Variovorax paradoxus: one gene and its partner. The protein of the gene in region 1 interacts with the protein of each later gene in a pairwise test. Links are inferred from orthologs where the notes say so. Each region holds a gene or a part of one and is shown in the gene's direction. Other genes may lie near its edges.

The links. The genes of interacting proteins can lie anywhere in the genome.
Region 2: the proteins of GFK26_RS09130 (region 1) and GFK26_RS04890 interact in binary tests that used the Escherichia coli proteins (3 or more experiments, as listed by UniProt). The link is inferred for Variovorax paradoxus from one-to-one orthologs.

What each region holds. Positions count from the first base shown.
Region 1 is NZ_CP045644.1:2,002,508-2,010,836, forward strand. Bases 1,914-5,195 are described here. They hold GFK26_RS09130 (DUF4118 domain-containing protein), read left to right. Parts: upstream 1,914-2,250; coding sequence 2,251-4,995; downstream 4,996-5,195. Other genes in these bases: GFK26_RS09125 (hypothetical protein), read left to right, coding at 1,914-2,116; GFK26_RS34455 (hypothetical protein), read left to right, coding at 2,106-2,237; kdpE (two-component system response regulator KdpE), read left to right, coding at 5,004-5,195. In the rest of the region: potassium-transporting ATPase subunit KdpB, read left to right, coding at 1-1,124; potassium-transporting ATPase subunit KdpC, read left to right, coding at 1,138-1,749; more of GFK26_RS09125, read left to right, coding at 1,763-1,913; more of kdpE, read left to right, coding at 5,196-5,705; GFK26_RS09140 (zinc-binding dehydrogenase), read right to left, coding at 5,915-7,045; GFK26_RS09145 (dual specificity protein phosphatase family protein), read right to left, coding at 7,135-7,683; GFK26_RS09150 (hypothetical protein), read right to left, coding at 7,680-8,180; GFK26_RS09155 (MGDG synthase family glycosyltransferase), read right to left, coding at 8,177-8,329. UniProt on the Escherichia coli protein: Member of the two-component regulatory system KdpD/KdpE involved in the regulation of the kdp operon. KdpD may function as a membrane-associated protein kinase that phosphorylates KdpE in response to environmental signals.
Region 2 is NZ_CP045644.1:1,088,563-1,094,238, reverse strand. Bases 2,589-5,536 are described here. They hold GFK26_RS04890 (PTS sugar transporter subunit IIA), read left to right. Parts: upstream 2,589-3,802; coding sequence 3,803-4,270; downstream 4,271-5,536. Other genes in these bases: fur (ferric iron uptake transcriptional regulator), read right to left, coding at 5,399-5,536; hprK (HPr(Ser) kinase/phosphatase), read left to right, coding at 4,371-5,330; hpf (ribosome hibernation-promoting factor, HPF/YfiA family), read left to right, coding at 3,282-3,611; GFK26_RS04900 (ATP-dependent helicase), read left to right, coding at 2,589-2,950. In the rest of the region: magnesium/cobalt transporter CorA, read right to left, coding at 1-607; more of GFK26_RS04900, read left to right, coding at 833-2,588; more of fur, read right to left, coding at 5,537-5,676. UniProt on the Escherichia coli protein: Seems to have a role in regulating nitrogen assimilation.

The sequences.
Region 1 (8,329 bases):
GCAACCGCCAGGCCAGCGCCTTCCTGCCCGCACCGGGCGTGCCGAAGGGCCGCCTCGCGCGCGCCGCCATGCTCGCCTCGCTGGCCGATGAAACGCCCGAAGGCCGCAGCATCGTCGAGCTGGCACGTCGCGATGGCCTCGAAGCCGCTTCTGTCGACGTGCTGCGCTATGTGCCGTTCACCGCGCAGACCCGCATGAGCGGTGTCGACCTGCCGGCCGCGCCCCACAGCCTCGACACCGACGCCATCGTGCTGCGCAAGGGCGCGGTCGATGCGGTGCGCCGCCATGTCGAATCGTTCGGCGGCACCATGCCAGCCGAGATGCTGCGCGCCGCCGAAGAAACGGCACGCCGCGGCAGCACGCCGCTGGCCGTGGCCGAAGGCAACCGCGTGCTCGGCGTGGTCGAACTCAAGGACATCGTCAAGACCGGCATCAAGGAGCGCTTTGCCGAGCTGCGCCGCATGGGCATCAAGACCGTGATGATCACGGGCGACAACAAGCTCACGGCCGCCGCCATCGCGGCCGAGGCCGGCGTGGACGACTTCCTGGCCGAGGCCACGCCCGAAGACAAGCTTGCGCTCATCCGCAAGTACCAGGCCGAAGGCCGCCTGGTCGCGATGACCGGTGACGGCACCAACGACGCCCCCGCGCTCGCGCAGGCCGACGTGGCCGTGGCCATGGGCAGCGGCACGCAGGCCGCGAAAGAGGCCGGCAACATGGTCGACCTCGACTCCAACCCGACCAAGCTGCTCGAGGTGGTGGAGACCGGCAAGGCGCTGCTCATGACGCGCGGCTCGCTCACCACCTTCTCGATCGCGAACGACGTGGCGAAGTACTTCGCGATCATTCCGGCGATCTTCGTGTCGACGTATCCGCAGCTGGGTGCGCTCAACGTGATGCGGCTTGCGAGCCCGTCGTCGGCCATTCTGTCGGCGGTGATCTTCAACGCGCTCGTCATCGTGTTCCTGATTCCGCTCGCGCTCAAGGGTGTGCGCTACCGGCCGGTGGGCGCCGCTGCGCTGCTGCGCCGCAACCTCGCCATCTACGGCCTGGGCGGTCTGCTCGTTCCTTTCATCGGCATCAAGTTGATCGACTGGCTGCTCGTGGCCGTCCATCTCGTCTGAGGAGTTCTTCACCATGACAAGCCACAACACCAACGCCAACAACAACGGTGGCATTTTTCGCCCCGCACTCGTGCTTTTCGCACTGCTGAGCGCGCTCACCGGCCTGATCTACCCGGCGGCTGTCACAGGCGCCGCGCAGTCGCTGTTCCCATCGCAAGCGGCGGGCAGCCTCGTCGTGCGCGACGGCAAGCCCGTCGGCTCCGCGCTCATCGGCCAGAACTTCAGCGACCCGAAGCACTTCTGGGGCCGCCCGTCGGCCACCGCGCCGCAGCCCTACAACGCCAGCGCCTCGGGCGGCTCCAACCAGGGCCCGCTCAACCCCGCGCTGGCCGATGCGGTGAAGGCGCGCGTCGAAGCGCTGCGCGCGGCTGACGCGGGCAACACCGCGCCGGTGCCCGTGGACCTCGTCACGGCCTCGGCCAGCGGGCTCGACCCCGACATCAGCCCCGCCGCCGCGCACTACCAGGCCGCCCGTGTGGCACGTGAACGCGGCATGGCGCCCGACCAGGTGAATGCGCTGATCGTGCAGAACACCCAGAAGCCGCTGTGGGGCGTGCTGGGCGAATCGCGCGTCAACGTGCTGGCGCTGAACCTGGCGCTTGAAGCTTCTTCGACGGTGCGTTGAGGAGAAAACAACCATGGCCTATGCCGCTTACCGTGACCACCCCAGCGTCGTGCGAAGTCCGATCGCGCCGCGCACGACGCAGTTCCACGTGCTCGATGTCACCGTCTGCTGCGCCGACGCACTGCGCGTGCGCCGCAGCATTGCGGCCTGCGCCGAAGCCGGCGTGGTGCGCTGCGAGCCGCTGCTGCATGCCTGCAGCTCGCAGGAAAGCGACGCGCCCTGCGTGCGCCTGATGATCCGCTTTCCGACCACGCGCTACGCTGAGGTGCTGCACCGGCTCATCGAATGCGTGCCCTCGGGCGAGATCGGCCGGCTCATGAGCTGGCGCGATCACCTCACGCGCTGCGGCCTGCGCCATGGTCTCTGACCTGCTGCACGTGCTGCTGGCCATGGCGGCGCTGTTCGTGCCGCTGGGCTTTGCCTGGTGGGTGCTGTCGCGCACCGCGCGCCGGCATGCGCGGCGGCGCAAGAACGGGCCGATGCGATAACCTGCACCTTCCCATGCCCGAGACCCGCCCCGACCCCGACGCCCTGCTCGCGCAACTGCGCAGCGACGAGGCGCGCGCGCTGCGCGGCAAGCTGCGCATCTACTTCGGCGCCAGCGCCGGCGTGGGCAAGACCTGGGCCATGCTCAGCGCCGCCCGGCGCGAGCGCGAGGCCGGACGCGACGTGCTCATCGGCGTGGTCGAAACGCACGGCCGCAGCGAGACGGCCGCGCTGCTCGCGGGGCTCGACACGCTGCCGCTGCGCGAGCTGCCTTATCGCGGCCGCACGCTCGCCGAGTTCGATTTAGACGCCGCCCTGGCGCGCAAGCCCGCCGTGCTGCTGGTCGACGAACTGGCCCACACCAACGCACCCGGCTCGCGCCACGCCAAGCGCTGGCAGGACGTGCAGGAGCTGCTGGCCGCGGGCATCGAGGTGTGGTCGGCGCTCAACGTGCAGCACCTCGAAAGCCTCAACGGCACCGTCGGCGCCATCACCGGCGTGCGCGTGCACGAGACCGTGCCCGACAGCGTGCTCGACGAGGCCGACGAGGTGGTGCTGGTCGACGTCACGCCCGACGAACTCACGGCGCGGCTCGCGGCCGGCAAGGTCTACCTGCCGCAGCAGGCCGAGCGCGCCGCACAGAACTTCTTCCGCAAGGGCAACCTGATCGCGCTGCGCGAGATCGCCCTGCGCCGCACCGCCGAGCACGTCGAAGACGACGTGCGCGGCTGGCGCGTCGAGCAGTCGGTCCCCGGCGGCAACGGGCAGGGCGGCGCGGCGCTGCAGGCCTGGAACACCTCGGGCGCGATCCTGGCCTGCGTCGGTCCGCACGAGGGCGCGGCGCAGACCGTGCGCACGGCGGCGCGGCTCGCGGGCCAGCTCAACGTGCGCTGGCATGCCGCGTATGTCGAGACGCCGCGGCTGCAGCGCCTCGATGCCGCGCAGCGCGACCGCATCCTCGCCGTGCTCAAGCTCGCCGAGGAACTGGGCGCGGCCACGGCCGTGCTTACCGGCGCCGACGTGGCCGAGCAACTGTCCGAGCAGGCGCGGCGCCTCAACTGCGCGACGCTGGTCATCGGCCGCGCGGAGCCCGTGCGCGGATGGCGGCGCTGGTGGGGTGCGTCCGCGGTGCCGCTGGCGCGCGCGCTGGCACAACGGGCACCGGCGCTCGACATCCTCGAAGTCGGCCGCGCCGACAGCGCACGCCGCCTGTCGCAAGCATCGCTGGTCGCCACGCAGGCCGACGAAGACGACGAGCGCGCGCAATCGCGCTGGCCCGGCTACGCGTGGGCCGCTGCCTCCAGCATCGCGCTCACGCTGCTGTGCACGCCGCTGACCGGCGTGCTGGAGCTCACCAACATCGTCATGCTGTTCCTGCTCGGCGTGGTGGGCGTGGCGATGCGCTTCGGGCGCGGGCCGTCGGCGCTCGCGGCGATGCTCAACGTGGCGGCCTTCGACTACTTCTTCGTCGCGCCGCGCCTGTCCTTCGCGGTCAGCGACGTGCAGTACCTGCTGACCTTCGCCGTGATGCTCGGCGTGGGCCTGCTGGTGGGCCAGCTCACGGCCGGGCTGCGCTTCGCGGCCGGCGTGTCGACCAGCCGCGAGCGCCGCGCACGCTCGCTGTTCGAGCTCACGCGCGAACTCTCGGCCGCCCTCGAAAGCACCCAGGTCGTCGCGCTCGGCGCCGCCGCCGTGCAGGCCCATTTCGGCGGCCATGCGCGCGTGCTGGTCACCGATGCGGCCGACCAGCTCGTGCCCCCCGCCGACCCGGCGCCCGGCTTCGATGCGCAGGTGGCCGACTGGGCCTTCCGCCACGGCCAGCCTGCCGGCCTGGCCACCGCCACGCTCGCCGCGCAGCCCTGGCACTACGTGCCACTGCGCGCGCCGATGCGCGTGCGCGGCGTGCTCGCGCTGTGCCCGGCCCGTCCGCGCTGGCTGCTGATTCCCGAGCAGGCGCAGCAGCTGGACACGCTCGCGCGCCAGATCGCCATCGCGCTGGAGCGCGTGCACTACGTCGAAGTCGCGCAGCGCGCCGTGGTCGAGATGGAATCGGAGCGCCTGCGCAATGCGCTGCTCGGCGCCATCTCGCACGACGTGCGCACGCCGCTCACCGCGCTCATCGCGCTGGCCGAATCGCTGCAGACCCTTCCGCCCGAAGAACACACCGAGGCCGCGCGCGCCATCGTCACGCAGGCCCACGCGCTGCATGCGCTGGTCAGCAACCTGCTCGACATGGCGCGGCTCGAAAGCGGCGTGGCCGGCGGCACCGTCAACCTGCGGCGCGACTGGCAGTCGGTCGAAGAAGTGGTGGGCGCCGCCATCCGCGCCGCGCGCCCCGCATTGCGCGGCATGACCGTGCAGACCGCGTGGGACCCCGAGCTGCCGCTGGTCGAGTTCGACGCCGTGCTCATCGAGCGCGTGCTCGTCAACCTGCTGGAAAACGCCGCCAAGTACGGCGCCGCGCCCATCGAGGTGGGCGCGCGCGCCGAGCCCGGCACGCTGGTGCTCACGGTGCGCGACCACGGCCCCGGCCTGCCCGCCGCGCTGCACGGCCGCGAGCAGACACTGTTCGACAAGTTCACGCGCGGTGAGGCCGAGTCCGCCACGCCCGGCGTCGGCCTCGGCTTGGCCATCTGCCGTGCCGTGGTGAGCGCGCACGGCGGCGAGATCAGCGCAGCGAATGCGCGCGACGGCGGTGCAGAATTCACCGTCACCTTGCCGCGCCGCGAGCCGCCCGAACCCGCTGAAGCCCAGCTCTGAAACCCGCCATGCCATCCCCCACCGCCATCGTGATCGAAGACGAGCCGCAGATCCGCCGCTTCGTGCGCGGCGCGCTCGAGGCCGAAGGCTGGCAGGTGCACGAAGCCGGCACCCTGCGCGACGGCCTTGCCGCCGCCGGCACGCGCCAACCCGATCTGCTGGTGCTCGACCTGGGCCTGCCCGATGGCGACGGCGTGTCGCTGATCCGCGATGTGCGCGGCTGGTCACAGGTGCCGATCATCGTGCTCTCGGCCCGCACCGACGAAGCCGACAAGATCGCCGCACTCGACGCCGGCGCCGACGACTACCTCACCAAGCCCTTCGGCACCGGCGAACTGCTGGCCCGCGTGCGCGCCAACCTGCGCCGCCCACGTGCCGCGAGCGGCAACGGCGATGAACCGGCCGCCGAGGCCGTGTTCCGCTTCGGCGAGATCGAACTGGACCGCGCCGCACGCATCGTGCGCCGCGCCGGCGCCGAGGTGCACCTCACGCCGACCGAGTACAGATTGCTCTCCGTGCTGGTGGCCAACGCCGGCCGCGTGCTGACGCAGCGACAGCTGCTGCGCGAGGTGTGGGGCCCGTCGCACACGGACCAGAGCCACTACCTGCGCATCTACATGGGGCATCTGCGGCAGAAGCTGGAGACGGACCCGGCGCAGCCGAAGCATCTGTTGACGGAGACGGCGGTGGGGTATCGGCTGGTTGTCTAGTGAGGAGGCCGCGCTTTGTCGGCGGCACATGCCCTCACCCTAACCCTCTCCCCGAGGGGAGAGGGGACAAGGCGGGGACAAGAGAGCAAGAGGTGCGCAAGAAGGCAGTCAACGACGCCGAGGTCTTGCTCCCTCTCCCCTCGGGGAGAGGGTTGGGGTGAGGGCAACGGCCGTCACATCACGACAGCCGCTCACTCGATCGCAAGCGATCAGGCCGCCAATCCCTTGTTCGGATTCAGCAGGAATTTCTCCCCGGTCGCCTGCTTCCCATACACCCCGATCGCATCCAGCTGCAGCGCCTCCACAAGAGACACCTCCCGCGTGTAGTGACTCGCAAACGTCGTCTTCAACTCCGCCACCACGCGCGAACGCAGCCGCTGCGTGCCTTCATCGCCCAGCTTCTGCAGGAACGGGAACAGCAGCCAGCCGCCCATGCCCCAGGCCATGCCGAAGTTGCGCACGAACTCGGTCGGGCTGCGGTCCAGGCCGCCGTAGATGTAGACCTGCTTGTGCGTGGTCGAGCCGTAGCGGCTGTATTCCTTGGCGGTGCGGTTCAGCGCCGCTTCCATGCAGCCGAGGATCTGGCCGGCGAGCTTGCCGCCGCCCGTGGCGTCGAAGGCCAGCGTGGCGCCGGTGGCGACCAGGGCGTCCGTCAGCTGGTCGAGAAATTCCGGCGAGCTCGCGTTGCAGACGTACTTCGCGCCGATGCTGCGCAGCAGCGCTTCCTGCTCGGGCTTGCGCACGATGTTGACGAGGTCGATGCCGTCCTTCTGGCAGATCTTGTTGAGCATCTGGCCGAGGTTGGACGCGGCTGCCGTGTGCACCAGCGCCTTGTGGCCTTCCATCCGCATGGTCTCGACCATGCTCAGCGAGGTGAGCGGGTTGACGAAACACGAGGCGCCATCGGCAGGAGTGGCATCCGCAGGCAGCTCCAGGCACTGCGCAGCGGCGAGGCAGCGGTACTGCGAATACATCGCACCACCGATGGCCGCCACCGTCTTGCCGAGCAATGCCTGCGCGGCCGGCGACGAACCGGCCTTGACGACCACGCCCGCACCCTCGTTGCCCACGGGCATCGACTGGTCGAGCCGCGCCGCCATCGACGCGCGTGCGCGCTCGGGCACCATGGCGGTGACGACAGGGCGATCGGCCGTGCCGGAGGCCACCGCGGTGGTCATGTCGGCGGCGCCGAACAGCAGGCCCAGGTCCGACGGGTTCATCGGCGAGGCCTCGACGCGGATCACCACCTCGTGGGCCTGCGGTTCGGGCATCGGGTCGTCGTGCAGCGAGAGTTCGAGTTCGCCGTTGGAACGGATGAGAGAGCGCAGCTGGAGTGCCATGGAGAAGCCCCTGTGAAAGGTCGTTCGGAGATGGCCATCGGCCACGGGGCGGCCAGTATAGGAGCGGGTGCGCGCGCCTGCTGGCGCCTTCAGGACACCACGGGAATCACCGGGGCATGGGCCAGCGCATGGCGCATCTTCAGCGGGTCGAGCCGCTCGAGGTAGCGCGGAATGTTGCGCCACATCGTGTGGTACCCATAGCCGCCGCGCAGCATCTCCTGGCGCGCGCTGTCCTTGTCCCAGTCCTGCACGGCCATGCGGTAGACGGCCGCCACCACGCCGGTGCGGTCGGCGCCGTGCATGCAGTGAATGAGCACCGGGCCCTGCTTCTCGGCCTCGCGGATCGCGACCAGCGCGCGCAGCACCTTGGCATCGTCGATCGACCAGGTGTTGATCGGCACGCGCACCAGCCGGATGCCGCTGCCCGCAAACACCTTCCGGTCGTCGTTGAAGGAGCGCAGGCTCACGACGGTGCGGATGCCCAGCGTCTGCAGCGCCGCCACGTTCGCGCGGCGCGGCTGCGCGCTGCGATACAGCGTGGGCGTGATGCGGTGCAGGTTCTCGACCTGCAGGGCATTGAGCGGATCGGCCCAGTGGCCGGGGCGCAGGTCGGCGGTCTTCGTTTTTGTCGTTGTCATCGCGCGCGCGGACGCCAGTGGCGCACCGTCAGGATCAGCGCCGCGATCGCAAGCCCGCCCCAATAGTCGATCGGCGCACCCCACAGCCAGTGCTTGTGCCAGAACGCCTTGGTCGGGTTGAAGTTCTCGAAGCCGAAGGCCGGGTTGATGAGGAACCACAGGAAGTCTTCGCAAACCCAGAACACGATCAGCCCCGCAAGCGCCAGACCCCAGTCGCGCCATGTCCAGCGCCCCTGGAAGGCCAGCGGCGAGAAGAACACCAGCATCATGAAGGTGAACACCCAGGCGTGATAACCCGTCATCGCGCGGCCACCCCAGAACAGGTCGAGCCAGATGTTGTTCTCGATGCGCCACGTGGGCAGCGAGGTGGCCCAGCCCGCACCGCCTTCGATCTGGATCTCGGCGTTGGCGAAGAAGAACGCCATCGTCACGACCCACGCGAGGTAGACCAGCGTGCGGCCGATGCCCGGCCGGGGCTCCACGGCGCCGCCGCTCATTCGACGAGGCCCAGCACGCGCTGCAGCACCGCACGCGCGGCCTGCGGCTTGCCCAGCGCGCGGCTGCGCGCGGCCATGGCGGCGAGCTTGGCGGGGTCGGCCATGAGGCGCGCGACCTTGTAGTCCAGGCCGATGGCGTCGTAGGCCAG
Region 2 (5,676 bases), 920 kb from region 1 along the record:
CGTTGCGGCGGATGCGGCCGTTCAGGTCTTCCTGGCGCGCGATGGCGCCGAGCACCTCGCCGGCCAGCTCGTCGCTGACGTTGCCCGACAGCACCTTCTTGCCGGCCACTTCGAGCTCGTCGTAGATGTTCTCCAGCGTGTCGGCCGAGTATTCGGCGTCGGCGTCGAAGAGCTTGAGCATGACTTCCTTCGCGTCTTCGATCAGCCCCGGCGCGCGACGTGCGCGCATGCGCAGCAGGCGGAACACGGGCACGTCTTCGTCGTGAATCGAGAACAGCACGCCGCGGCTGCGCAGGTCGGTGTTGTGCTGGTTGAGGATGAAGGCGACGCGCACGGTGCGCGGGTCTTCGTCGTCGTCGATCAGGAAGTCGGAGCGGATGTGCAGCTCGCCGTTGTCTTCTTCGTAGAAGCGGGCCGACTCCTCGATGTCCTCGTCCATCGCGTCTTCGGGAATCGAGAGGCCGTAGTACTGCTTGATCCAGCGCTTTTCTTCGAGCGTGGGCGACTCGAGGTCGACCCAGATCGGCTGGAACTTGGAGAGCTCTTCGAGCGACTCGATCTCTTCCTGGACGAGGCGGCCGTTGGCGAGCGTAAAGATATTGAGCATGGGCTCACTCCCGGGAATGACTGAACGATGGGCGAGGGAGGGGCGCTTTCAATTCCCGCGGACCCGGCGTCAGTACATCATGCGCGGCGTCGCAAGGGAGTTGAAAGCTGCCGAGACGGGGCGGTTTCCATGGGGAGTCTCCGGTTGCAGCGAGGCGCGATTATGTCACTGGCCATTGGGCGGCAAGGCACTCGGACTGGACGGACATACAGTAAAGTCGTGCCCATGCAGACCGCTGCGCCCCCCGTTATTTCCACCGCACCCAAGACGCAAGCCGAGCGCTTGGCCGCGGCGCTCGCCGCGCTCAACGACGACCAGCGCGCGGCGGTCGAGCACGGCGTGGGTGCTGCTGTCGGCGAAGACCACCGGCCGCTGCTCGTGATCGCTGGCGCGGGCTCGGGCAAGACCAGCACGCTGGCGCACCGGGTGGCGCACCTGATCGCGGGCGGGGTCGATCCGCAGCGGCTGCTGCTGCTCACCTTCTCGCGCCGCGCCGCGCAGGAAATGGAGCGCCGCGCGGGCCAGGTGCTGGCGCGTGTGCTGGGCCTGAAGTCGGAACGCCCGCCCGCGCTGCCCTGGGCCGGCACCTTCCACGGCATCGGCGCGCGGCTTCTGCGCGAATACGCCGCGCAGATCGGGCTCGACGAGAACTTCACCATCCACGACCGCGGCGACGCCGAAGACCTCATGGGGCTGGTGCGGCACGAGCTGGGGCTGTCGTCCACGGTCAACCGCTTCCCGCGCAAGGGCACCTGCCTGTCGATCTACTCGCGCTGCGTGAACACGCGCGCACCGCTGGCCGAGGTGCTGAAAGAGAGCTTCCCCTGGTGCGCCGAGTGGGAGGCCCAGCTCAAGACGCTGTTCGGCGCCTACGTCGAAGCCAAGCAGCAGCAGAACGTGCTCGACTACGACGACCTGCTGCTCTACTGGGCGGAGATGGTCGCCGAGCCCGCGCTGGCCTCGCATGTCGGCGCGCGCTTCGACCATGTGCTGGTCGACGAGTACCAGGACACCAACCTGCTGCAGGCCGCGATCCTGCGGGCCATGAAGCCCGACGGGCGCGGCGTGACAGTGGTGGGCGACGACGCGCAGTCGATCTACTCGTTCCGCGGCGCCACGGTGCGCAACATCCTCGACTTTCCGTCGCAGTTCTCGCAGCAGGCGCGCATCGTCACGCTGGAGCGCAACTACCGCTCGACGCAGCCGATCCTCGACGCGTCGAACCGCGTCATCGCGCAGGCCGCCGAGCGGCACGCCAAGACGCTGTGGACCGACAAGCCCTCGGCCGGCAAGCCGGTGCTGGTGCTCGTGCCCGACGAGGCCGGGCAGGCACGCTGGGTGGCCGACAAGATCCTGGCGCACCGCGAGGGCGGGCTGGCGCTGAAGTCGCAGGCGGTGCTGTTTCGCACCTCGTCGCACAGCGCGGCCCTCGAACTGGAGCTGGCGCGGCGCAACATCCCGTTCGTGAAGTTCGGCGGGCTCAAGTTTCTCGAGGCCTCGCACGTGAAGGACCTGCTCGCGGTGCTGCGTTTTGCGCAGAACCCGCGGGGGCGCATGGCGGGCTTTCGCGTCACGCAGCTCATTCCCGGCGTGGGCCCGGCCACCGGCACGCGCCTGCTCGACGCGATGGACCAGGCGGCCGACCCGGCCGCGGCCGTGCGCGACTTCGTGCCACCGTCGGCGGCGCGTGAACAGTGGGCCGACTTCGCCCAGGCCTATGCCGCCTTGCGCGAACCGTCGCTGAAGTGGCCGGCCGACGTGGAAGTCGCGATGCAGTGGTACCAGCCGCACCTGGAGCGGTTGTACGAAGACACCTCGGGCGTGCGGCGCGCCGACGTCGAGCAGCTGGCGCGGCTGGCGGGCGGCTATGGCTCGCGCGAACGCTTCCTCACCGAACTCACGCTCGATCCGCCCGAAGCCACGAGCGACCGGCCCGGCCCGCCGCTGCTCGACGAGGACTACCTGATCCTGTCGACCATCCATTCGGCCAAGGGCCAGGAGTGGAACTCGGTGCATGTGATCAACGTGGTCGACGGCTGCATGCCGGCCGACGTGGCGCAGGGCGCGCACGAACTGGAAGAAGAGCGGCGCCTGCTCTACGTGGCGATGACGCGGGCCCGCGACCACCTGCACCTGGTGATGCCGCAGCGTTTCCACATCACGCAGCAGGCGGCGCGTGGCGACCGGCACCTGTACGCCAACCGCACCCGCTTCATCAGCGAGTCCGACCTCGCGGGCTTCGATCTGCAGACCTGGCCGCCGCCGCCGGTGCTGCCGCCCGCCGTGCCGCCGCCGGCCGCGGTGATCGACCTGCGCAACCGCATGCGCGCCGCCTGGCGCTGAACGGGCCGGCCCTTTGGCCGGGAGGGTCACTGCATGTGGTGCGTGGAAACACTTGCTTCCAATGTGCCGCAACTGCATGCCCCTGCGCGTGGGTAGCTATGGAATCAATAGCGGATCAGCGCATGCAATACACCGGCGCGTCACTCGGGCAAGCCCCGGTATTGCAATACCGTGACAGCTTGGGCATAGTGAATCCGACCGCCCCCTTTCTCGATCTCTCTCTTCCTCTCTCTCTTCTTCTCCCTCTCTCCCAACCTCACCTGTTTCGCCGGCCACGCTTCATCCTGGAGCGCGGTCATTTCCCCAACCGTCAATTCTCAGGAGGTCATTCATGAATTTGACGATCAGCGGTCATCACCTCGACGTCACACCTGCCTTGCGCACCTACGTCACGAGCAAGCTGGACCGGATCACGCGACATTTCGACCAGGTGGTCGATGTCAAGGTGATCCTCACGGTGGAAAAGCAGAAGGAAAAGGAACGCCGCCAAAGGGCGGAGTGCAACATTCACGTCAAGGGCAATGACATGTTCGCGGAATCGAGCCACGCTGATCTGTACGCCGCGGTCGATGAACTGGTCGACAAGCTCGACCGCCAGGTGGTCCGCCACAAGGATCGCCTGCAAGACCACCATCACGTGGCGCCCAAGCGCGTGATGTAAGTCCGGGCCCCGCGCCCCGCATCGCAGGCCGCCTTCGGGCGGCCTTTTGTTTGTCCGAGCATATTGGTGGGGCTTTGCAAAGGCTTACAGGGGAAGCGACGCCTCACGGCAACACATGTAGACGAAAGTAATTAGGGGGACTGGGGGTTTTTACCAAGGAGGTGCATAATCGCCCCCGCTCTGACCCCACCATGAATCGCCTCGCGTCCATCCTGCCGCCCGCTCAAGTGCTCGTGAGCGTTGACGCCACCAGCAAGAAACGTGCTTTCGAAGAAGCTGGCCTTCTGTTCGAAAGCCTTCATGGCCTGGGACGCGCCCTGATCACCGACAGCCTGTTTGCGCGCGAGCGTCTCGGCTCCACCGGTCTGGGCCATGGCGTTGCCATTCCGCATGGCCGCATCAAGGGCCTCAAGGCGCCGATGGCCGCGGTGTTCCAGCTGGCGAACCCCATCGGCTTCGACGCCCCCGACGAGCAGCCCGTCGCGCTGCTGATCTTCCTGCTGGTGCCCGAAGCGGCCACGCAGAAGCACCTCGAAATCCTGTCTGAAATTGCCGAGCTGCTGAGCGACGCCGGCCTGCGCGAGCAGATCAAGTCCAGCACCGACGCTGCCGCGCTGCACGGCCTCATTGCCGGCTGGCAATCGACCCAGGTCGCCTGAGCGCACGCGCCGGGCGGGCCGCTGCTGATAAGCTGCGGCGACGCTTTCTCTCCCTCCATCCTGACCAGAATGCCGGCGTCCCGCGCCGGCCGCCGCACGCATGAAGCCGACCGTCATCAGCGCCGATGCCATGTTCGAGGAGTTCCGCGGATCGCTCCGCTGGGAATGGCTCGCGGGGCTCGGCGCCTCGGAGCGCCAGTTCGACCCCGACGTCATCAGCCGCGCGCAGTCGGCCGCCGACCTGGTCGGCTACCTGAACTACATCCACCCGTACCGCGTGCAGATTCTGGGCGCGCGCGAGGTGGCCTACCTCACGCGCGGCAGCAAGGAAGACTGCGTGCGCCGCATCGGGCGCATCGTCACGCTGGAGCCGCCGATGCTGGTGCTGGCCGACGGCCAGGCCGCGCCCGACGAGCTGCTGTCGATCTGCGAGCGCGCGCAGCTGCCGCTCTTTGCCACGCGCGAATCGTCGGCCTTCGTGATCGACCTGCTGCGCGCGTACCTGTCCAAGCACTTCGCCGAGCGCACCTCGATGCACGGCGTGTTCATGGACATCCTGGGCATGGGCGTGATGATCACGGGCGAGTCGGGCCTGGGCAAAAGCGAGCTCGGCCTGGAGCTGATCTCGCGCGGCAACGGCCTCGTGGCCGACGACGCGGTCGACCTGTACCGCATCAACCAGAACACCATCGAGGGCCGCTGCCCCGACCTGCTGCTGAACCTGCTGGAGGTGCGCGGCATCGGCCTGCTGGACATCCGCGCGATCTTCGGCGAGACGGCCGTGCGCCGGAAGATGCGCCTGAAGCTCATCGTGCACCTCGTGCGGCGCGACAGCTTCGAGCGCGACTACGAGCGCATGCCCTCGGCGCCGCTCACGCAGGACGTGCTGGGCATTCCGGTGCGCAAGGTCATCATCCAGGTGGTGGCGGGGCGCAACATCGCCGTGCTGGTGGAAGCCGCGGTGCGCAATTCGATCCTGCAGCTGCGCGGCATCGACACGTATGCCGATTTCGTGGCGCGCCACCACAAGGCGATGGAGAGCGGGCGCGATCCGGACTGAGCAAAGAAAAAAGCCCTTCCAGCTGAAGGGCTGGAAGGGCCGCTGTCTGCTTCAGCAGGTCTTCAGCGTCAGCGCTTCTTGACGCAATCGCCGCACAGGCCGTACAGCGACATGGCGTGGTCCTGCAGGATCCAGCCCTTGTCCTTGGCGATCATCTGCTGGCGGCGCTCGATCTCGGCGTCATAGAACTCCTCGACCTTGCCGCACGAGGTGCAGATCAGGTGGTCGTGGTGGGTGCCTTCGTTCAGCTCGTAGACCGCCTTGCCGCTTTCGAAGTGGCTGCGCTCCAGGATGCCGGCCTGCTCGAACTGCGTGAGGACGCGGTACACGGTGGCCAGTCCGATGT